Regions from separate parts of the Shewanella sp. LC6 genome, predicted to be linked through region 1. Evidence: predicted binding sites of a transcription regulator. Region 1 holds the regulator's gene; each other region holds the start of a gene.
What was found. Region 1 encodes NrdR, which represses ribonucleotide reductase genes. Its sites were predicted from a motif close to AAACACNANATNTNGTGTTT; they were not measured.
Positions count from the first base shown of each region.

Region 1 (4,258 bases):
AATCGCGGAACTGTTCAACCGACGCCAGTTGTACTGTTTCACCTATCTCAATGGTGCCACTATCAGGTTGCTCGCTGCCAGACAGCATGCGGAACAGGGTCGATTTACCTGCACCGTTGGCTCCGATAATACCGACGATCGCGCCTTTAGGAATCGAGAACGACAGGTTATCGATTAGCACGCGATCACCATAGGACTTGGTTAAGTTTTTCACTTCGATGACTTTATCACCTAAACGTGGTCCAGGCGGAATAAACAGCTCGTTGGTTTCGTTACGTTTTTGGTAATCTGTGGTGTTCAGCTCTTCGAAGCGCGCCATACGGGCTTTGCCCTTAGACTGACGGCCTTTCGCACCTTGGCGAACCCATTCTAATTCTTTTGCAATGGTCTTTTGACGCGCGCTTTCAGCGGCCGATTCCTGCTTCAAGCGAGCATCTTTTTGCTCAAGCCATGAAGAGTAGTTGCCTTCCCATGGGATACCCTCACCACGGTCAAGTTCTAAAATCCAACCAGCAGCATTGTCGAGGAAGTAACGGTCGTGGGTAATCGCCACAACGGTGCCCGAGTATTCCTGCAGGAAGTGTTCGAGCCAAGCGACTGATTCGGCGTCCAAGTGGTTGGTCGGTTCGTCGAGTAGCAGCATCTCTGGCTTTTCCAGCAGCAGACGGCAAATCGCCACACGGCGGCGCTCACCACCCGATAAGACTTCAATCTTTTCATCCCAATCAGGCAGACGTAGCGCGTTCGCCGCGCGCTCAAGGATGTTGTCTAGATTGTGAGCGTCCTGCGCCTGAATAATCGCTTCAAGTTCGCCTTGCTCTTTGGCAAGCGCGTCGAAGTCCGCATCGGGTTCTGCATAAGCGGCATAGACTTCGTCTAAGCGTTTGAGGGCATTTTTTGCTTCAGAAACCGCTTCTTCAATCGCTTCACGCACGGTTTGCGTTGGGTCGAGTTTGGGTTCCTGTGGCAGGTAACCAATCTTCAGCCCTGGCATTGGGCGCGCTTCACCCTCAATCTCGGTATCGATACCGGCCATAATGCGCAGTAGGGTGGATTTACCTGAACCGTTAAGACCTAACACACCGATCTTGGCGCCGGGGAAAAAGCTTAAGGAAATGTCTTTAAGGATCTGCTTCTTAGGCGGAACAACCTTGCCCACCCGCAACATGCTGTAAACAAACTGAGCCATTTTTCTGCATCTATAAGTGACTAATGATGCGGCTAATTCTACTCGATTGCGCGCCGAACTCAACTCGGCATTGAGGCGCATTCAAGCTAAAACTGTAGGATTTTCATGTTTCAGAGACTGGGATTGTCGGCTCGTTACGAGTAGAATACCGCGCAACCCTACCTACAAGAATTGGCAGCTGGAGTAAGCAATGCTGAAAAAAGATATGAATATCGCAGATTATGATCCGGAACTGTTCAACGCAATTCAGAACGAAACTCTGCGTCAAGAAGAGCATATTGAGCTGATTGCTTCTGAAAACTACACCAGTCCACGCGTGATGGAAGCGCAAGGTTCACAACTAACGAATAAGTACGCCGAAGGCTATCCAGGCAAGCGTTACTACGGCGGTTGTGAGTATGTGGACGTAGTTGAAACCTTAGCGATTGAGCGTGCAAAACAACTGTTTGGCGCGACTTACGCAAACGTACAACCTCACTCAGGTTCTCAAGCAAACAGCGCCGTTTACATGGCATTGTTAAAACCAGGCGATACCGTTTTAGGTATGAACCTCGCTCACGGTGGTCACTTGACCCACGGTTCACCTGTTAACTTCTCCGGTAGACTGTACAACATCATTCCTTACGGCATCGATGAATCAGGCAAAATTGACTACGACGAAATGGAACGTCTGGCGGTTGAACATAAGCCTAAGATGATGATCGGTGGTTTCTCTGCTTATTCAGGTATCGTTGACTGGGCAAGAATGCGCGAAATCGCAGACAAAATCGGTGCTTATCTGTTTGTCGACATGGCACACGTTGCGGGTCTTATCGCCGCTGGTGTGTATCCAAACCCAGTGCCACACGCGCACGTTGTGACCTCAACCACTCACAAGACCTTAGCCGGTCCTCGTGGCGGTATCATTCTGTCTGCTGCCGATGATGAAGAGTTATACAAAAAGCTGAACTCTGCGGTATTCCCAGGCGGTCAAGGCGGTCCTTTGATGCATGTTATCGCGGGTAAAGCGGTAGCCTTCAAAGAAGCTTTAGAGCCAGAGTTCAAAGCTTACCAACAACAAGTGGTTAAGAACGCTAAAGCTATGGTTGAAGTGTTCTTAGAGCGCGGTTACAAAATCGTTTCTGGCGGTACTGACAACCACTTAATGCTGGTGGACTTAATCGGTCGCGACCTGACGGGTAAAGAAGCCGATGCCGCTTTAGGTAGCGCGAACATCACAGTAAACAAAAACTCTGTGCCAAATGACCCACGTTCTCCATTCGTGACCTCTGGTGTACGTATTGGTACGCCTGCGATCACTCGCCGTGGCTTTAAAGAAGCTGAAGCGAAAGAGTTAACCAGTTGGATCTGTGACATCCTCGACGATGCTCACAATCCAGCGGTCATCGAGCGCGTAAAAGGCCAAGTATTGGCACTGTGCGCCCGTTTCCCTGTTTACGGTTAATTCGTTAATTTATCCGAATATATCGGCTAAGTTCACAACAGCTTAGGTCGTTAAGCTTAGGTGGTTAACCTCAGCCGATAAATAGGATAAAATCCCATGGCCGCATTAAGCGGCCATTTTTATTGCTAAAATCTTAGACTTAAACCTGCTCGGTTTAAGCAAGATAGGCTTTATTCCATTCACGGCAGGAGGCTCAATGCATTGTCCATTTTGCAGCGCGACAGATACTAAAGTGATCGATTCCCGATTAGTGGCGGAAGGCCATCAAGTGCGTCGTCGCCGAGAATGCACCGAATGCCACGAAAGATTTACCACCTTCGAAGGCGCCGAATTAGTCATGCCACGGGTGATTAAACGTGATGGCACGCGTCAACCCTTTGATGAAGAAAAGCTGCAAGCAGGTATGTTACGCGCGGTCGAAAAACGCCCCGTGTCCATGGATGAAATCGAGCAGGCCTTAAGTAAAATCAAGTCAACGCTGCGGGCGACTGGCGAGCGTGAAGTGCCATCCGAGATGATAGGCAACTTGATGATGGAACAGTTAATGAGCCTAGACAAGGTTGCCTATATTCGTTTTGCCTCGGTTTATCGCGCCTTTGAAGACGTCTCCGAATTTGGTGAGGCGATTGCGAAACTGCAAAAGTAACATGGGTTATCTTAAGTTAGTGCTTAGGTTCGTGCTTAGGTTCGTGCTTAGGTTCGTGCTTAGGTTAGTGCCTCGTTTTGCGCTGCATTCGGGCACGCTTCCTCAAGATTTCATAGGGTTTATATGAATTGGTCAGAACTCGATAACCAGATGATGAGCCGAGCCATACAACTGGCTCGCAAAGGATTTTATACCACTCGCCCCAATCCCAGTGTGGGCTGCGTTATCGTAAAAGATAATCAGATTGTCGGTGAAGGTTATCATCAAAAAGCCGGCGAGCCCCACGCCGAGGTGCATGCACTGCGCATGGCTGGCGAGCTTGCCCGTGGCGCGACCGCCTATGTCACCTTAGAGCCTTGCAGCCATTATGGTCGTACGCCGCCCTGCGCCTTGGCGCTGATCAATATCGGTGTAAAACGTGTGGTGGTGGCGGTTGAAGATCCCAATCCTCAGGTCGGTGGTCGCGGTATTCAAATGCTGCGCGATGCGGGCATTCAAGTGGATGTCGGTTTACATCGCGATGAGGCCTATGCTTTAAATCTTGGTTTTATGAAGCGCATGGAGTCGGGCCTACCTTGGGTGACGGTAAAGCTTGCCGCGAGTCTCGATGGTAAAACCGCATTATCCAATGGTGTCTCTAAGTGGATTACAGGCCCCGAAGCTCGCCGCGATGTGCAGCGTTTACGTTTGCGCGCCTGCGCCATAGTAACTGGGATTGAAACCGTACTGGCCGATGATCCATCCCTCAATGTGCGCTACTCAGAGCTTGGCAGTCTTAACTCACTATTGAGTGAGGCGCAAATTTTACAACCGCTACGGGTGATTTTAGACAGTCGCTGCCGCATGCCGATTAAGGCAGCTTTGCTTGCGATTGAATCGCCGATTTTATTAGTCTCAACTGAGCCATACTCGCCAGCCTTTATGGCGCAGTTGCCGTCCCATGTGACTTGTCTTCAATTACCGGCGATTGATGGTCGCA
Region 1 is NZ_CP043902.1:1,330,553-1,334,810, forward strand. Features, by position in the region: gene ettA (energy-dependent translational throttle protein EttA) at 1-1,189, opposite strand, end outside; gene glyA (serine hydroxymethyltransferase) at 1,380-2,633, shown strand; gene nrdR (transcriptional regulator NrdR) at 2,830-3,279, shown strand; gene ribD (bifunctional diaminohydroxyphosphoribosylaminopyrimidine deaminase/5-amino-6-(5-phosphoribosylamino)uracil reductase RibD) at 3,403-4,258, shown strand, end outside.

Region 2 (4,258 bases), 1.4 Mb from region 1:
TGCATAATGGTTAAGATATGCTGAGTGCTGTTTAAGTGCAGCGCCTCGTCACGGGCGATAAGACGAATAATTTTCGCGTTACCTTCCATAAGCTTACGCTCAGCGAAGGCAAATGAGCAGGCAAAGCTCACGTAGAAGCGAATGGCTTCGAGCGCGTTAACTGACATCATGCACAGGTACAGTGCTTTTTTCAGGGTGCGGGTATTTACCTCTAAAGGCTCACCATCAATCACATGGGTGCCTTCACCGAGTAGATGATATGTCTGGGTTAATTTGATGAGGTGATCGTAGAACTCTGCAATGTCTGTGGCACGGCGCAGGATCTCATGGTTCACCACGATATCGTCAAAAATCACTGAAGGATCGTTGACGATATTGCGAATAATGTGAGTGTATGAGCGCGAATGAATTGTCTCGGAGAATGACCAGGTTTCAATCCAGGTTTCTAACTCAGGCAGTGACACTAATGGCAAAAAAGCTACGTTAGGCGAGCGACCTTGAATTGAATCGAGCAGCGTTTGGTATTTCAGGTTCGAAATAAAAATATGCTTTTCATGATCGGGTAGTGAGTTGTAGTCGATTTTATCGCGGCTCACATCGACTTCCTCTGGGCGCCAGAAGAAAGACAGCTGCTTTTCAATTAGTTTTTCAAACACTTCATATTTTTGTTGGTCATAACGTGCGACGTTTACCGATTGTCCGAAAAACATGGGTTCACGGGTGGCATCGTTGGGTGTTTGGCAAAAAGTAGAGTAGGTCATGGTACGAGTATTCCAATAAGTCGGGATCCCATTGGGATCCCGCAACCGTTAACATTGAAGATTAGATTTTGCAAGCGCCGCCAGCACAGCCGTCATCTTCTTTCTCTATGTTGGTAATGTCATCGTGTTGATCCGATGCTCCATCGCGAGTGTTATGGTAGTACAGCGTTTTTACACCTAACTTGTAGGCATTGAGTAAGTCTTTTAGCAGGGTCTGCATTGGGACTTTACGGCCCTCAAAACGCGCTGGATCATAGTTTGTGTTGGCCGAAATCGCTTGGTCAACGAACTTTTGCATGATACCCACAAGCTGTAAGTAACCTTCGTTGCTTGGCATTTGCCATAACAGCTCGTAGTTGTATTTCAGCTCATCGAAATCAGGCACTACTTGTTTTAACTGGCCATCTTTACTGGCTTTCACACTGATCAAGCCGCGTGGCGGTTCGATACCGTTGGTGGCGTTTGAGATCTGTGATGAAGTCTCAGACGGCATCAGTGCAGACAATGTCGAGTTACGTAAACCATACTCTTTAATGTCGTTACGCAGCGCTTCCCAGTCTAAATGCAATGGCTCACTGCAAATCTTATCTAGGTCACGTTTGTAGGTATCGATAGGTAAAATACCTTGAGCGTAAGTCGTCTCATTAAATAATGGGCACGCACCTTTTTCTTTCGCCAGATTCATTGACGCTTTGAGCAGATAAAACTGAATCGCTTCAAAGGTCTTGTGAGTCAGATTGTTCGCGCTACCATCGGAGTACTTCATACCATTCTTCGCTAAATAGTTAGCGAAGTTGATAACACCAATCCCTAAGGTACGACGGTTCATCGACGAAATCTGCGCCGCTTTGATTGGATAATCTTGGTAATCCAGCAGGTTATCTAAGGCTCGCACGGCTAAATCAGCTAATGGCTCCAATTCCGCTAAATCGGTAATTGTCCCTAGGTTTAATGCCGACAGTGTACAAAGAGCGATTTCGCCGTTTGGATCGTCAATGTTATTCAATGGCTTAGTCGGCAGCGCGATTTCAAGGCAGAGGTTAGACTGTCTGATCGGTGCAACTTTTGAGTCAAATGGACTGTGGGTGTTACAGTGATCCACGTTTTGAATGTAGATACGGCCCGTTGAAGCACGTTCTTGCATCATCAATGAGAACAGATCCACCGCTTTTAATGTCTTTTTGCGAATGCTGCCGTCTTGCTCATATTGCAGATATAAACGCTCAAATTCAGCTTGGTCTTCAAAGAAGGCATCGTAAAGACCGGGTACGTCCGATGGGCTGAACAGGCTGATATTTTCACCTTTGATCAGACGTTGATACATCAGTTTATTCAGTTGCACGCCGTAGTCTAAATGACGGATACGGTTATCTTCAACGCCACGGTTATTTTTCAGTACTAGCAGCGATTCAACTTCTAAGTGCCAAATAGGATAGAAGAGGGTGGCTGCACCGCCGCGCACGCCGCCTTGCGAGCACGATTTCACCGCAGTTTGGAAATACTTGTAGAAAGGTAAGCAACCCGTGTGGAAGGCTTCGCCACCACGGATTGGGCTTCCTAATGCACGGATACGACCGGCGTTGATACCGATACCAGCGCGTTGGCTCACGTATTTTACGATAGATGATGCTGTCGCGTTGATTGAATCCAAGCTATCGCCACATTCAATCAGTACGCATGAGCTAAACTGACGAGTCGGGGTACGCACTCCCGCCATGATAGGCGTTGGCAGTGAAATCTTAAAAGTCGATACTGCGTCGTAAAAATCTTTGACGTATTGCAGACGCGTTGCCTTTGGATAGCGGGCAAACAAACAGGCCGCCACCAGAATATAGAGGAACTGGGCGCTCTCATAAATCTCGTGGGTGACGCGGTTTTGAACCAGATATTTACCTTCAAGCTGTTTAACGGCTGCGTAGGAGAAGTTCATATCTCGCCAATGGTCGATATAAGTATCCATAATATCGAGTTCTTCGCGGGTGTAATCCTGCAGAATATGCATATCATACTTACCCAACTCTACCAGCTTAGTGACATGGTCATATAACTTGGGTGGCTCGAACTGACCAAAAGCCTTCTTACGCAAATGGAATACGGCTAAACGCGCAGCCAGAAACTGATAATCGGGTGACTCAGGGGAAATTAAATCCGCCGCAGATTTGATGATCGTTTCGTGGATAGCTTCGGTTGGGATCCCATCGAAAAACTGTAAATGCGTGCGAAGTTCAACTTCAGAAACAGAAACGTTTTTTAACCCCTTGGCTGCCCAAGTAATTACGCGGTGTATTTTGTCGAGATCAATTGTCTCACGTGCACCACAGCGTTTTGTAACTGTCATATTGCTATTCATTGAAGAGAGGCCTTGGTTCTGATATCTGTTCAGGTGAACTAAGTCACCGTACGTTTCCTTGTAAAACAATCAACCTGAAAACCCTTAATACTGTTGACTATGGTGAAAATAGTCGATTTAGCGGGGAACTTCTAGTGTGTCTGATTGCTACCTATACACAAGATATGGTGTTTTAAATAATCTGAGATACAAGATAGTGAGGTTTGCTATTATTTGCAAGTCTCAATTTAGGGGGTATCTTGTGGATATCTTGAGGATAAAAAAATGCGTTAGTAATGACTAACCCTGTAGCTCAAATTGAGATTAGCGTGCGTCTGATATGGCGAATTTTTATTCCGATCCCGCAGTGTGATCGATCGCTAAAATAAGCAGCGATCACGATCGCGGGGATTGACCCATAGCGTTAATTCTATTAATAGCTATCAGCACGAATCCTGATTCGTGCTTATTTTGTTAACGCTTGGCTTAGTGCCGAATGTAAATTCGAAGGCGTCGTAAACTGTGCATAGGCAGGCCATGCATCGGGTGTATCGTCCTCGCCCAAATATCCCCACAGCGCTACACCGCCGAGCATGCCCGCCGCTTGAGCCGCCAGTAAATCCCGCTCAGCATCACCTAAGTAAAGGATTTGCTGTGGCTTGCACTGCAACTGCTGCGCGCCCAATAGCATAGGTGCGGTATGGGGCTTAGGGTAACGGGTCGAATCGCCGCTGATCATCACTGGCATACGCGAGCTGAGCTTAAGCTTATGTAACAGGGGACGAGTAAAGCGGGCAGGTTTATTGGTGATGACTCCAAATGGCACGCGGCATAACTCGAGCCAGTCAAGCAGTGGAGAAATACCTTCAAACAATTGGCAATGGTCGCCATTGATCCTTTGATAGTGGGCAAGGAGTCCTTGCTGGACTTGGGTGCGTAGCACCTCATCTGCGCCTGGAATGGCCGCATCGACTAAGGCAAAGCTGCCATGGGAGGCGGCGCTACGCATGTCTGCAAAGGGTTTTGCTGCAATACCGACATCAGACAAACTGAGGTTAAGGGCCTGAACCAGATCCGGCGCGGTATCGGCAAGAGTACCATCAAGGTCGAATAAGACCCCTTTAACCTCAGCTAAACTCATCTTAATCTGCCTTTTGCGTTGCAATCA
Region 2 is NZ_CP043902.1:2,695,018-2,699,275, reverse strand. Features, by position in the region: gene nrdB (class Ia ribonucleoside-diphosphate reductase subunit beta) at 1-761, opposite strand, end outside; gene nrdA (class 1a ribonucleoside-diphosphate reductase subunit alpha) at 823-3,111, opposite strand; gene FJD32_RS12240 (HAD-IA family hydrolase) at 3,557-4,231, opposite strand; gene ubiG (bifunctional 2-polyprenyl-6-hydroxyphenol methylase/3-demethylubiquinol 3-O-methyltransferase UbiG) at 4,233-4,258, opposite strand, start outside.
Region 2: a site for NrdR is predicted at 3,265-3,284, ahead of nrdA (class 1a ribonucleoside-diphosphate reductase subunit alpha). Genes of this name have one in related genera too.

Region 3 (4,258 bases), 640 kb from region 1:
TGCGGTGATGTCCCAGTCGATGAGTATTTTAGAGCAGCGGCATAAACGGGCGCGTTTAATGGGTGACCCTCCCGATATCTGTGTTGTACCCGAAGTGGCTAATATCGGCACCATGGAGTTCCACCGAGCAGCTGAAGCCATTGCAGCAGGTGAAGCTGCCGTGGCAAAAGTGGCACATTTAATTGATGCGGCGATCTGGAAAGGCTAAAAATGTCAGGATGAATTTATCTGTTAATTACGATATGACACTACTTACTGCTTGATTGGCTTAGTTTTTGCTTTAAAACCATTAATCAGTATTAGACGCCGAATTATTGACGATGAATTCTCTTTTAAATGCCCTTAATCTAAATCGTAGCAGTGCTGCTGAAGCTTATGGCCTGAATAGCAAAAAGACGGAGACAGGTAAAACTGAATCGAGTACGGAGTCAAACTCCTCAGCCAAAGAACCCCCTAAGGTGGATACTAAACCGAGTGACGAGATAGCGCTGTCACCACGGGCACTGCGAGCACAAAAAATTCAGGCCATGTCGAAAGACTTTTTTGCTGATGGCAAATTTAGCGTGGCTGAGATACCCGCTTTAGTCTCGCGGTTACAAAAAGACGGTATTCTTTCCGATGCACAGGTGGAACGGCTCTCGCAAAACGGCATTAGTTTGCCAAGCCAAAGTACCAATAAGCAGTCTTTGCAGGATTTTATCGATGATGAGCTAAAGTCTTTGGCTGAAAAATCGCCTAATAGCCCGATGATCAACACGTTAGTAGATGCTAAAAATGTGTTAAAAAACATGGATGATGCCCAGTCGCCAGTGCTGGCACAAAAGGCGACTAAAGTGTTTGGTCAATTAACGGATTATTTGAATAGCAACCCCACCATGAGCGATAGTCAAAAACAGTTATGGCAGGGACTTAAATCAACGATGCAGGTGGCTTCATCCATGGGGATGCAGCAATCGGCGTTGGGACAATTGAGCAGTTATCTTGCCTTAGCTAAGCGCTAGTCTTATTTACAATATTCTTTCAAAAACAATAGACTTTGGCTTCTGGGTCAGAGTCTTTTGTCATTATTAGCGCCATTTCCTGCGTCTACTATCTTGCTTTAGCATCAAGGTCAAGGCCTAAAACTGAGATCATTGGGTTTGGCAGCAGTTCTTATTTGTTCTTTTTATCCATCCGATAAATCATGATCTGGATCATGGAATTTTAGGTGTCGATGCCGCTTAATTGCCTACATATTGTGTTGATAGGTTATTTAATCACTATATATAGTGTTAATTTTAATCGGGATGGAGAGGAATTAAACAATGCCAGTCGTGATCAAGCGGGATGGTTGCCGCACACCTTTTGATGAAACAAGGATAAGAGATGCAGTGGTCGCTGCTGCAAACTCGGTTGGGATAGAGGACGCAGATTATGCCGCGACGGTAGCCGCTTGTGTGAGAGAACGAGTGGCGAATATGGCAGAAGTTGAAATCCACCATCTACAGGATGCGGTTGAAAACCTATTGATGGAAGGCCCTTATAAATCATTGGCACGGGTCTACATTGAATATCGTCACGACAGAGACATTTGCCGCGATGCTACCAGTAAGCTCAATCTTGAAATCCGTGGTTTAGTTGAGCAGAGCAATGCCGCGCTGTTAAATGAAAACGCCAATAAAGACTCTAAAGTGATCCCAACTCAACGGGATCTGCTGGCGGGCATCGTGGCTAAACATTATGCCAAGAGCCATATTCTGCCTAAGGATGTGGTGGCTGCGCACGAAATCGGTGAGATCCACTATCACGATCTTGATTACTCGCCCTTTTTCCCGATGTTTAACTGTATGTTGATTGATTTGGCGGGCATGTTGACCCATGGCTTTAAGATGGGCAACGCCGAAATTGAGACCCCAAAATCGATCTCTACCGCTACGGCCGTGACGGCGCAAATTATTGCCCAAGTGGCAAGCCATATCTATGGCGGCACCACGATTAATCGTATTGATGAAGTGTTAGCGCCTTTTGTGGCCAAGAGTTATGACAAACATTATCAAGTGGCACTGAACTGGCAGATTAAAGATGCTAAAGCCTATGCCACTGCTCAGACTGAAAAAGAATGCCACGATGCTTTCCAATCCCTTGAATATGAGGTGAATACCTTACATACCGCTAATGGACAAACCCCGTTTGTGACCTTTGGTTTCGGTCTAGGTACTTCGTGGGAGTCGCGTTTAATTCAACAATCGATGCTGAAAGTACGCATGGCGGGGTTAGGTAAAAATCGTAAAACAGCGGTGTTCCCTAAATTGGTGTTTGCCATCCGTGATGGTATTAACCACAAAGTCGGCGATTGCAATTACGATGTAAAACAAATGGCCCTTAAATGCGCCAGTATGCGCATGTATCCAGATATTTTGAACTATGAGCAAGTGGAAAAAGTGACGGGTTCGTTTAAAACCCCTATGGGTTGCCGCAGCTTTTTAGGTTCCTATAAAGAAAATGGTGAACTCGTCCATGAAGGGCGCAATAACCTTGGCGTTGTTAGCTTAAACTTGCCACGTGTTGCGCTAGAAGCGAATGGCGATGAGGCTGAGTTCTACCGTATTCTGGATGAGCGGCTATTACTTGCCCGCCGCGCATTAGATACGCGTATCGAACGGTTAAACGGAGTGAAAGCCAGAGTTGCGCCGATTTTGTATATGGAAGGTGCCTGTGGTGTGCGCTTGCGTGCCGATGATGATATTGCCCAAATCTTTAAAAATGGTCGGGCATCGATTTCATTAGGTTATATCGGTTTACATGAAACCATTAATGCGCTCTATGGCACTGAAACCCATGTGTTTGATGATGCTAAGCTTCGTGAAAAAGCGGTGGCGATTGTTGCGCACCTTAAAGCGGCTACCGACGCATGGAAGGCCGAAACGGGTTATGGATTCAGCCTGTATAGCACCCCAAGTGAGAGTCTCTGCAGTCGTTTTTGTAAGCTCGATGCGCGCCAGTTTGGTGTGGTTGCGGGGGTAACCGATAAGGGCTATTACACCAATAGCTTCCATTTAGATGTGGAAAAGCACGTGAATCCTTACGATAAAATCGATTTTGAGCAGCCATATCCCGCCATCGCCAATGGTGGTTTTATTTGCTACGGCGAATATCCTAATATGCAGCACAATATCGAAGCGCTCGAAAATGTCTGGGATTACAGCTATAGCCGTGTACCTTACTACGGTACTAACACGCCGATTGACGAATGTTATGATTGTGGTTTTACCGGCGAATTTAGCTGTACTAGCAAAGGATTTACTTGCCCTAAATGCGGCAACCATGAGCCAAGTCGAGTGTCTGTTACGCGCCGTGTGTGTGGTTACTTAGGCAGTCCCGATGCCAGACCGTTCAACCATGGTAAGCAAGAAGAAGTGAAGCGTAGGATCAAACACTTGTAACATTTTTGCCTTGTTGTGTTTGTTGCACTGATATCAGCACAGTCGCTTACCATGGGACTGTGCTTTGATTTTTAGCCAGCCTGGCGCTCTTTGTATTTCGTATTGGACTTATACAATGAACTATCAGCAATATTATCCCGTTGATGTGGTCAACGGCCCAGGCACTCGGGCCACCTTATTTGTTTCAGGTTGTGAGCACCAATGCCGTGGTTGCTATAATCAAAGTACTTGGGATGTGCGCTCTGGCCATTTATTTGATAAGGCAATGGAAGATAATATCATTGCGGATTTGCAGGATCTGCGGATCGTGCGCCGTGGTCTATCACTCTCTGGCGGCGATCCACTTTTACCCGCCAATCTTGAGGGGATTTTAGCGCTTGTTAAACGCGTTAAAGCTGAGTGTCCCGGTAAAGATATTTGGCTGTGGACTGGCTATGTATGGGATGAACTGAGCGATGAGCAACGCGCAGTGCTCAAGTATGTTGATGTGCTGGTGGATGGCAAATTCGAGCAAAATCTTGCGGATCCGAGCCTTCCATATCGGGGTAGCAGTAATCAGGTGATCCGTTTCTTATAAAAGCGGTAACGAGGATCGCTAACTTGCTGTTATAATCCCACACCTTGACACAGTGACCCAGACAAACAGGCCAAAGATTAGGTAAATATCGACTGGGATTCGCTAAAGTAATTTAAGGTAACATAATGAATTTAAAGCAAGAACTGCAGCAGCTAAACGATAAGTTAGATAAGTTTCGTCGTAAACTGGCGGCGGCAGAGCAACGTGGCGATGTTGTCATCGTGGCGCAGTTTAAACGCGAGATTGAGGCTGTTACTAA
Region 3 is NZ_CP043902.1:1,972,987-1,977,244, forward strand. Features, by position in the region: gene rssA (patatin-like phospholipase RssA) at 1-208, shown strand, start outside; gene FJD32_RS08885 (hypothetical protein) at 321-1,001, shown strand; gene nrdD (anaerobic ribonucleoside-triphosphate reductase) at 1,305-3,422, shown strand; gene nrdG (anaerobic ribonucleoside-triphosphate reductase-activating protein) at 3,538-3,999, shown strand; gene FJD32_RS08900 (YibL family ribosome-associated protein) at 4,125-4,258, shown strand, end outside.
Region 3: a site for NrdR is predicted at 1,255-1,274, ahead of nrdD (anaerobic ribonucleoside-triphosphate reductase). Genes of this name have one in related genera too.